3 regions of the Alteromonas sp. H02 genome follow, and region 1 is predicted to be linked to each of the others. Evidence: predicted binding sites of a transcription regulator. Region 1 holds the regulator's gene; each other region holds the start of a gene.
What was found. The regulator FliA, encoded in region 1, starts transcription of late flagellar genes. The targets are predictions, from matches to a motif close to CTAAAGNTNNNNNNNNNNNNGCCGATA.
Positions count from the first base shown of each region.

Region 1 (3,278 bases):
GCCGAGTGCAACGAGCGTGAAGCCTGGTTGTATCTGCTAAAACTATTGTCCAATCGTCTGACCACTAACAACGATGATATTCTTACCCAACAGGGTGTGGTGGCGTTGGTCGGGCCAACCGGTACCGGCAAAACCACTACCATTGCCAAGCTGGCTGCCCGTTATGCACAAAAGTACGGTGCCGACCAGGTTGCTCTGATTACAATTGATACTTATCGCATTGCTGCCTATGAGCAGTTAGCTACCTACGGCAAAATAATTGGCTGCCCGGTTCGTAAAGCGCAGTCTGGTGAACAATTAGCCGATTTGCTGTTCCAGTTACGTAATAAACGCCTGGTACTGATTGATACCGCAGGCTTTAGTCAGCGCGATAGTCGCCTGATCAGTCAGTTGGCTACCTTCGGCCAGGTGAGCGGTCAGCAGGTAAAAAACTATTTAGTTGTGCAGGGTAACACGCAACAGGCTACACTTAAGCACATAATAAATGCCTATAAGAGTATTGATTTGCAAGGATGTATCATCACTAAGCTGGATGAGTGCTATAGTTTAGGTGAGGTGATCAGTAATGTAATTGAAGCGCAGTTGCCAGTCAGTTATGTTGCCGATGGCCAACAGGTGCCTGAGGATATTCATGTTGCTAATGCAAAATCTATAATCTCTTTAGCAGCAAAGCTTTATAAAAAGTATGGTTTGAATCATACTAATAGCAGTTCCGATGTAAACACAGCACAGGCAGTATGATTGAAGACCAGGCGAGTAGCTTACGAAAGATGAATCAATCACGATTAATCAAGGTAATAGCCGTAACTGGCGGAAAGGGCGGAGTAGGGAAAACCAACGTTACTCTGAACACCGCTATTGCAATGGCAAAACAGGGCAAAAAGGTCATGGTTCTGGATGCAGACCTTGGCCTGGCCAACGTAGACGTGATGCTGGGATTACGCGTAGAGAAGAATCTGTCTCATGTGTTGTCCGGCGAATGCACGCTTGACGAAGTACTGGTAACCGGTCCGCATGGGATCAAAATTGCCCCGGCGACCTCCGGTACCCAGTCGATGACCGAGCTGTCGCCCACTCAGCATGCGGGGCTCATTCGTGCATTCAGTGAACTGCGTTCGCAAATCGACGTGCTTATTGTCGATACGGCCGCGGGTATTTCTGACATGGTGCTGAGCTTTTCAAGAGCATCCCAGGACATTCTGGTAGTGGTATGTGACGAACCCACCTCACTCACTGATGCCTACGCACTTATCAAGATCCTTAACCGCGATCACGGCATTTTCCGTTTTAAGATAGTGGCTAACATGGTCAGGGACGTGCGTGAGGGGCAGGAGTTGTTCAGTAAGTTGTCGAAAGTTACCGGTCGCTTCCTCGACGTGGCGTTGGAATTAGTGGCAACTATCCCCTTTGATGAAAATATTCGCCGGGCGGTTCGTAAACAAACCGCCATTGTTGATGCATTCCCATCATCTCCGGCATCGGTCGCCATTGGTCAACTGGCTACAAAAGCACTGACCTGGCCTATCCCGGCGCAGCCTGGCGGACACCTTGAGTTCTTCGTCGAGCAATTGATCGCGTCGAAGGTGGCAGGGAGATAGCGTGAATAGCAAAGCTGCAGCGTACAAACAACAAACCGATAAAGCGCAGCTGGTTGAGCGACATGCTTCTTTAGTTAAACGTATTGCTCACCATTTAATGGCGCGGCTGCCAGCCAGTGTAATTGTTGATGACCTGATCCAGGCCGGTATGATTGGCCTGCTTGAGGCGGCGAAAAACTTTGATGGCAGTAAAGGAGCCAGTTTCGAAACGTTTGCCGGAATTCGCATCCGTGGTGCCATGCTGGACGAAATTCGCAAGGGTGACTGGACACCCCGGTCGGTCCATAAGAACGGCCGGGCCATTTCTGATGCGATCTCCCAGGTAGAGCGTGAAACCGGGCGGGATGCACGGGATGTTGACATTGCTGCTAAACTCAATGTGTCGCTGCCCGAATACCACCAGATGTTATCAGAGGTCAATGCCGGCAAACTGGTTGGTATTGAAGACTTAGGCGTGTCTGAAGACGTGATAGCGACGGATGAGTCGCGGGGCACGGATTCACCGCTGGAAGATTTAATGCAAGGTTCATTTCAAAAAGCGCTGGCGCATGCTATTACTACATTACCAGAACGTGAAGCGATCGTACTATCCTTGTATTATGACGAAGAATTAAACCTGCGGGAAATCGGCGAGGTTCTCGAGGTAAGTGAATCACGGGTCAGTCAAATTCACAGCCAGGCGATGTTAAAACTTAAAGCGCGCATGCGGTCCTGGCAGACTGGTGAGTAACATTAACTATACTAACAATATGACTATCCTCACTGGAGGCAATTTTGGATAAGAATATGAAAATTCTCGTGGTAGATGATTTTTCTACGATGAGACGTATTATCAAAAACTTACTCAAAGATCTCGGCTTTTCCAATATTCAGGAGGCCGATGATGGAAGTACTGCGCTGCCAATGCTGCAGCAGGGCGACTTTGACTTTGTAGTAACCGACTGGAACATGCCTGGCATGCAGGGGATCGACCTGCTGCGCGCGATTCGTGCTGACGATAGCCTGAAGCATCTACCGGTACTGATGGTGACTGCCGAGGCGAAAAAGGAACAAATCGTAGCAGCCGCCCAGGCGGGTGTTAATGGCTACGTAGTTAAACCGTTCACTGCCGCTACACTAAAAGAAAAACTAGAAAAGATTTTTGAACGTTTAGGTTAATCCAGTAACGTGTTTAACCGCCGAGGACAACTGGATGACTGAAAATAAGAAAGTCCCCATTACGCTGGATGAAGCGAAGCAGTTGGTTACCTTTCTGGAAGAAGGTGATACCGATTCTGCTAATGCCCTGCTTGACGCTGTCACCATGAAAGAGTCTGTCGAATTATTCGCTGAGGTGGGTAAGCTTACCCGTCAGCTGCACGACTCATTAAATAATTTTCAATTGGATGAACGGATTGCCGGTTTGGCAAACGAAGATATCCCGGATGCGCAAACCCGATTAACCTACGTTATTGAAGAAACCGAAAAAGCGGCTAATACTACAATGGATGCTGTTGAACAGAGCATGTCGATTGTGGAAACCATGAAAGGGCAATTAGACAGTCTGATGCCTGAGTGGAAAAAATTAATGAACCGCGAAATCGAACTCGACGAATTTAAATCCATGTGTCTTGACCTGGATAAACATCTTGAGTCTTCGTTGACAGATGCCGATAAGATGATGGGGCTACTCACCGAAGT
Region 1 is NZ_CM185021.1:3,555,195-3,558,472, reverse strand. It holds gene flhF (flagellar biosynthesis GTPase FlhF) at 1-741, shown strand, start outside; gene AC566Q_RS16495 (MinD/ParA family protein) at 738-1,598, shown strand; gene AC566Q_RS16490 (RNA polymerase sigma factor FliA) at 1,600-2,328, shown strand; gene cheY (chemotaxis response regulator CheY) at 2,373-2,756, shown strand; gene AC566Q_RS16480 (protein phosphatase CheZ) at 2,791-3,278, shown strand, end outside.

Region 2 (3,278 bases), 1.1 Mb from region 1:
CCATCAGTTTGCGGGAAGTCGCCCGGGAAGCTGGCATCGCGCCGACGTCTTTTTACCGGCACTTTAAGGATATGGACGAACTGGGGTTGACCCTGGTGGACGAAGCTGGTTTAGCGTTACGTCAGTTAATGCGCCAGGCCCGGCGACGGATTGCATCCGGTGGGGGCGTGATTGATACCTCGGTGGATACTTTTATGGAGTTTATCTCGGCTAACAGCAACGTTTTTCGTTTGTTGCTGCGTGAGCATACTGGTACTTCAGCCGCTTATCGACTGGCGGTGTCCCGAGAAATCCAGCACTTCACCGACGAACTGAGCGACTACATCATTGAGCAACTGCGCATTCCCCATGACATTGCGGTGTTGCAGGCAGAAAGCATGGTGCGCCTGGTGTTCAGTGCCGGCGCCGATGCCCTGGAAGCCGACACCATTTTGAAAAATGATATCAGCGACAGGCTCAAGCGCCAGTTACGGTTTATTCAGTTAGGCAGTCTGGCCTACTGGCAAACCATGCCAGAGAGTCAGGCATAAAAGCATTAAGCTTTGCGGGTGAGCAACACACCTGACTCCATATGCTCGGTGAAGGGGAATTGATCAAACAAGGCGGCCCGGCTAACTTCATGGGTTGACGAAAGCGCCTCCAGGTTCTCTACCAACGTGTGTGGGTTACACGATATATAAATAATGTTGTCAAACTGACTGATCATTTGTGTGGTAGCCGGATCCAGCCCTGCCCGAGGCGGATCAACCAGCACCGTATTAAATTGCCGTTCAGTCAGTTCAATGCCTTTTAACCGTTCAAACTGACGTTTACCGGCGAGTGCCTCAACAAACTCCTCAGCAGATAGCCGGGCTATCTGGACATTATCAATCTTGTTGACTGCAATATTAAACTGCGCTGCTTCCACTGAAGGCTTTGCTATTTCTGTGCCCACAACATGATCAAAATGTGCGGCCAGCGGAATAGAAAAATTCCCCGCGCCACAATAAAGCTCCAGCAGATCGCCGGTTAACCCCTGGCTTTGCGCAATCGCCCATTCAATCATATGGGTATTCACATAAGCGTTAGGTTGGGTAAAGCTGTTTTCGATATGTTTAAACTGGTAGGTTTTTCCGTCGGCGGGCAGCTCTTCAATAATAAAGTCGTCACCGAGGATGACCTTTTGTTTGCGGGCACGGCCGATAACGCTGACCTTAAATTTTTTATTCAATTCGGTACGCAGTGCTTCGGCCTGCACCTGCCATTCGTTATCTAACTGGCGGTGATACAGCAGGCTGATCACACACTCCTGCGATAAGCCGCTGAGAAAATCGACCTGAAACAACTTTTTGCGCAGCACAGGGTTGGGCTTTACCAGCTCGATAATACGCTGCATTAACCGGTTAATGGTTTCTGATGCTGCCGGGAATTCATCTACCTGGTAGGGGGTCTTGGTTTCTTTATTAAACATGATGTAATAAAGGTCATCATCATCATGCCATACGCGGAATTCAGCGCGCATACGGTAATGCTGCTCAGGCGACGGGTAAACATCCAACGCTTGTTGATAAAAAGGGCTCAGCAGCGACGTTAAGGTGTCGACTTTCGCCTGAAGCTGGTCCTGATAAGTAATGGTAGTAGTTGGTGCTGTGCTCATTTTGTTCCCCGTACCGCATTTGCAGCGGCATTGTAGAGACTTTTCAGAAAACTTCCAATGTAGCGGCGTTAAGCTAATTATGTATTAAAATTAAACAATCCTCATTAACTGCCGATAACTATAGTGAGGTGTGAGAGGATAAGATTATGAGTGTGGATTCAATTCCTGCTGCAAAAGGCGGCCAGGCGACCGTTGAAAAGCCGGACGTTGCCCTTAAAAAGCAGCTTCAACAAGAAGGCTTGCGTCAGGCACGCGAGTTTCAGCAAAGTAGTCAGGCAACACAAGTTACTGTGTCACAAACCCGGGTGGGCAGTACCGTACTGGTAAGTTCTCTGGAACAGGAAGTTGTGTTAAACGAAAGACGCTTCGATAACCGGCAGTTTGACAAGGCTGAGGAAAACAAGTCTGCCTTTGATTTTGAGAAGGTAGCTTCTAATGTGCTGAAGTTTGTTGGCGGCGTTGTGCGTGGTGCGGCGAAAAGTGGTGCCGATGAGGCGCAGCTAACCGATCTGCTTGGTCAGGCTCGTTCCGGGGTAGCCAAAGGTATTGCACTGGCAGAAAAAGACCTGGCCGGGTTTATGAACCCGGAGATCACCGATGGTATACGCAACAGTAAAGAAGCTATCGGCGAGGGTATCGATAACATCGAGAAAGAAGTCTTATCGCCGTTTCGCGGTACCATGGAAGTGGGGGCCTCGTTATCTGCTCAGTATGCCCAGTCACAGTCAGGCGGGTTAAAGATAACCACCAAAGACGGTGACGAGGTAGAAATCAACTTCGGTCAGTCGCGCCAGTATCAGTACAGTGCCAGCGAACGGATAACGTCGTCGGGCGATAGTCGTGGAGATAATAAGAAGCCTGCGGCGCCGCAAAACGATGTCGTTGCCCAGCGATCACTGAATGTGCAGTTCTCAGAATACCGGGGTATCAGTTTTTCTGTGCAGGGCGAACTGGATGATGATGAACTCGGCGCTATTTCTGATCTGGTCAGGCAAATCACTGATGTCAGCAAATCATTTTTTAAAGGTGATTTGGATACTGCGCTGGATAAAGCCCTTGACCTGGGATACGACGAAAAAGAGCTGGCGGGTTTTGCTTTAAAGCTTAACAGTCGTGAAGTCGTCAGCGAAAAGATATCGGCTTATAAAGAAGTCAGTGATGGGGATTCGTCAGAGCTGAAAAAATACATGCGTCCTATTAAAGAATATATGGATGAACTGAAGTCATTAAATCAGTTACTCGATACGACTTTAAAAGAGGGGGAGGGGTATAAAGAGTTGGTCACCGGCGTTATTAATCAGATGAAAGAGGTACACGTGCCGGATGTGCTTTCCGCGATTAACCGCTTCCATTTATTTAACGGGCGTATCAACGCTCTTAAAGCTGAATAAAAAAAGGCCCCTGGAAAGGGGCCTGCTTATTTGGGTTAGTCAGTGACTTTATCTTTCGCCGGTCGGACCTTCAAAGTACGGTCCTGAAATACCGAATCATTAAACTGACCAATAATGGCCTCAACGTCACCGTCGATGACTTCTATAAAACCATATCCTTTACGCTTACCGGTTTTCTTATCCTTCATTAGCCTTACTGATTGAATACGGATGTGATCTTCAAAGTAAGCTTTTACTGCTGCTTCATTGGC
Region 2 is NZ_CM185021.1:4,686,990-4,690,267, reverse strand. It holds gene fabR (HTH-type transcriptional repressor FabR) at 1-530, shown strand, start outside; gene trmA (tRNA (uridine(54)-C5)-methyltransferase TrmA) at 536-1,636, opposite strand; gene AC566Q_RS21720 (DUF5610 domain-containing protein) at 1,783-3,027, shown strand; gene AC566Q_RS21715 (RNA recognition motif domain-containing protein) at 3,063-3,278, opposite strand, start outside.
Region 2: a site for FliA is predicted at 1,727-1,753, ahead of AC566Q_RS21720 (DUF5610 domain-containing protein). Genes of this name have one in related genera too.

Region 3 (3,278 bases), 2.1 Mb from region 1:
GCCAGGCCGATACGGTTAGCGAAACGGCACAGCAACTGTTGATGGTTACTATCAAGCTGTTCGGTTACCAGACATACCATTTCCACACAGGCCGTGAGTAACGCGCCGGTTTTTAGCTGATGCAGATGCTGTAGTTCGGCCAGTGTAATTTGTTTTCCCGTGGCGGCTAAATCAATGGCCTGGCCGCCACACATGCCGGAATAACCGGCAGCGCGAGCCAGTACTGCAACCAGTTGGGCTCGGCGCTGGTCGGCAACGGCGCTCATAGGATGTTCGGCAACAATACTGAAAGCCTGGGTTTGCAGAGCGTCACCAGCGAGGATAGCTGTGGCTTCGTCAAACGCAATATGGCAGGTTGGGTTGCCCCGGCGCAGCTCGTCATCATCCATTGCCGGTAAATCGTCGTGAACCAGGGAGTAGGCATGAATACACTCAATGGCCATACTGATAGCCCGCTGGTCGTTATCCGGAATGTCGAGCATATTACCTACCAGGTGAACCAGTAACGGACGCATCCGTTTACCACCGTTGGTTAAGGCGTACAGCATGGATTCTTTCAGGCGCGGTGCGGCATCGGGCAGATCGTTGATGAGGTCTTGCAGGCTGGCATCAAGGCGTTGCTTGATGTGCTGATGCAATGAAGCAAGTTGCATGTTAGTCCTCGTTATCTGCCGCGAAGTCCTGTAATGCGGCTTCGCCGTTTTGTTCGGTGAGTATTCTGACTTTTTGCTCAGCTTCTACCAGGGCCTTCTGGCTCAGGCGGGATAACTCGATACCGCGTTCAAATTTTTTCAGTGCCTCATGGAGTGGCAAATCGCCTTGTTCCATTTCATTGACGATAGTTTCCAGTTCGCTGATGGTTTGTTCAAATGACGGACTGGCTGCAGTGGCTTTATCGCTCACGGATCCCTCTTCTGGTCTCATTTTGCGTAGTGATGGCACATTAACCGAGGCCCGCGCGAGGGTCAAATAGTTTAGCCGCTGGATGCGAGGTTTTGCGCTGTCAGGCAGTGGCGGGAACTGGTTTTATGATAACCGGTTATAAAATCTATAACGATATCAGTGTAGAAAAAAAAATAACTGCCGATAGAATGACTACAGTGTATTGAGTGCTAGGATGTCAGGTGACGGTAAGTAGTCTTAGTCGGCTCAATGCTATAACAACTTCGCTGGTGTGAATGACTTTGTCAGACTCAGCACTGCATTGTGAAAAATTCGCAGCTATATTTAACACCATGTGTTCAGTTTCGCCCTGAATAAGTGATGAAGTGAGGGAAACAAGTGGATTTAGCAACCCTGGTTGGAATGTTAGGCGGCATTGGCTTTATTGTAATGGCCATGATCCTCGGTGGGGATCTCAGCATGTTTGTCGACGTTCCTTCGGTACTGATCGTATTTTGCGGGAGTCTTTTCGTTGTTATGTCGCAGTTCACGCTTGGCCAGTTTTTTGGCGCAGGTAAAGTCGCCGGTAAGGCGTTCATGTTTAAAATCGACACGCCGGAAGATCTCATCGAGAAAGTGGTAGAAATGGCAGATGCAGCCCGGAAAGGGGGCTTTCTGGCCCTCGAAGAAGCTGAAATTGTTAACCCTTTTATGCAAAAAGGGGTGGATATGCTGGTGGATGGTCACGACATCGACGTGGTGCGGGAAACCCTGGCAAAAGACATTTCCATGACCACCGAACGCCACGAGTTTGGTGTGTCCATCTTTAAAGGCCTCGGTGACGTAGCGCCGGCAATGGGGATGATTGGTACGCTTATCGGTCTGGTGGCTATGCTGTCAAACATGGATGACCCCAAAGCTATCGGCCCTGCTATGGCGGTGGCCTTGTTAACCACTTTGTACGGAGCCTTTCTGGCTAATGTTATCTGTCTGCCAATCGCCGCTAAGCTTAGCAACCGCCTGAATGAAGAGAAACTCAACCAGTCATTGATTCTTGACGGGATTGTCGGTATCGCCGATGGTCAGAATCCGCGGGTCATTGAAGGGATCCTGAAAAATTATCTCGCCGCCAGTAAACGTGGTGCGGTGGAAGAAGAGTAAAAAGTATGGCGCAGGAAGAAGAGTGCCCCAAATGCCCCCCCGAAGGCCTCCCCGCGTGGATGGGGACTTTTGCGGACCTGATGTCGCTGCTGATGTGCTTCTTTGTACTGCTGCTGGCATTTTCCGAAATGGACGTGCTTAAATTTAAGCAGATAGCCGGCTCCATGAAGTTTGCTTTTGGTGTGCAAAACAAAATTGAAGTGAAAGACATACCAAAAGGCACCAGTGTAATTGCCATGGAGTTTCGCCCGGGCCGTCCGGACCCGACACCGATTGACACCATTCAGCAGCAAACCATTGATATGACGCAGCAAATGCTGGAATTTCAGGCCGGCGACGAAGACTCAGCCGGGGGCCGCCAGAAGCAGCGTGGTACTCAGCGCGGCGGGCAATCTCAACAAACCTCAACCGATCAGTCGGCCTCTACCCAGCAGGCAGCTAATCAGGAGCAGGTGGCTGAGATGATGAAAAAAGTTGCCCAGCAACTACAAAAACAAATTCTTGATGGCTCGATTGAAATGGAATCCCTGGGCCAGCAGATCACCATTCGCATTCGTGAGAATGGCTCGTTTTCTGCCGGTTCGGCATTTTTACAACCGCAATTTCGCCCGGTTATTCGCCAGATTGGTGAGATCCTGGCGGATATGCCGGGTCAGATAGAGGTGTCAGGACATAGCGATAAGCAACAGATTTCCAATGAGTTGTACAGCTCTAACTGGGACTTATCTGCGCAACGTGCGGTTGCCGTTGCCGAAGCACTGCGCTCGGCACCGGGGTTTGATGAAACGCGAATGTCGGTGGTGGGCAAGGCGTCTAACGACCCCCTGATTGAGGATCCGCAAACACCGGAAGAACTGGCCAGCAACCGCCGGGTTGAGATTAACATTAATCAGGGTGAGCCGATTCGCTCGAAACCTATTTCGGTGCTTGAGCAAGGCCAGTAACCAGGCCATCAATACACGCTTATCCGCTTAGCGGGTAAGCTCATCTACGTAACGCGGTTTGCTCAGCACCAATTGTACGGTGCTGATGGAACGCTCCAGAAAGCCTCCCTCGCAATATTTAAGGTAGTATTCCCACATTCTGGCAAAGCGCTCATCATAGCCGTGCACAGCCAGCTTCTCTTTTGCTGCCACAAAGGCGTTAAACCAATCTCTGAGAGTTCGCGCATAGTCGAGACCAATGTCCTGCATGTCGCGAATAGAAAGATCGCTGGCTTGCTTAATGTGCTGATT
Region 3 is NZ_CM185021.1:1,474,438-1,477,715, forward strand. It holds gene ispA ((2E,6E)-farnesyl diphosphate synthase) at 1-653, opposite strand, end outside; gene xseB (exodeoxyribonuclease VII small subunit) at 655-903, opposite strand; gene pomA (flagellar motor protein PomA) at 1,282-2,043, shown strand; gene AC566Q_RS06735 (flagellar motor protein MotB) at 2,049-2,987, shown strand; gene AC566Q_RS06740 (class I SAM-dependent methyltransferase) at 3,015-3,278, opposite strand, start outside.
Region 3: a site for FliA is predicted at 1,063-1,089, ahead of pomA (flagellar motor protein PomA). Genes of this name have one in related genera too.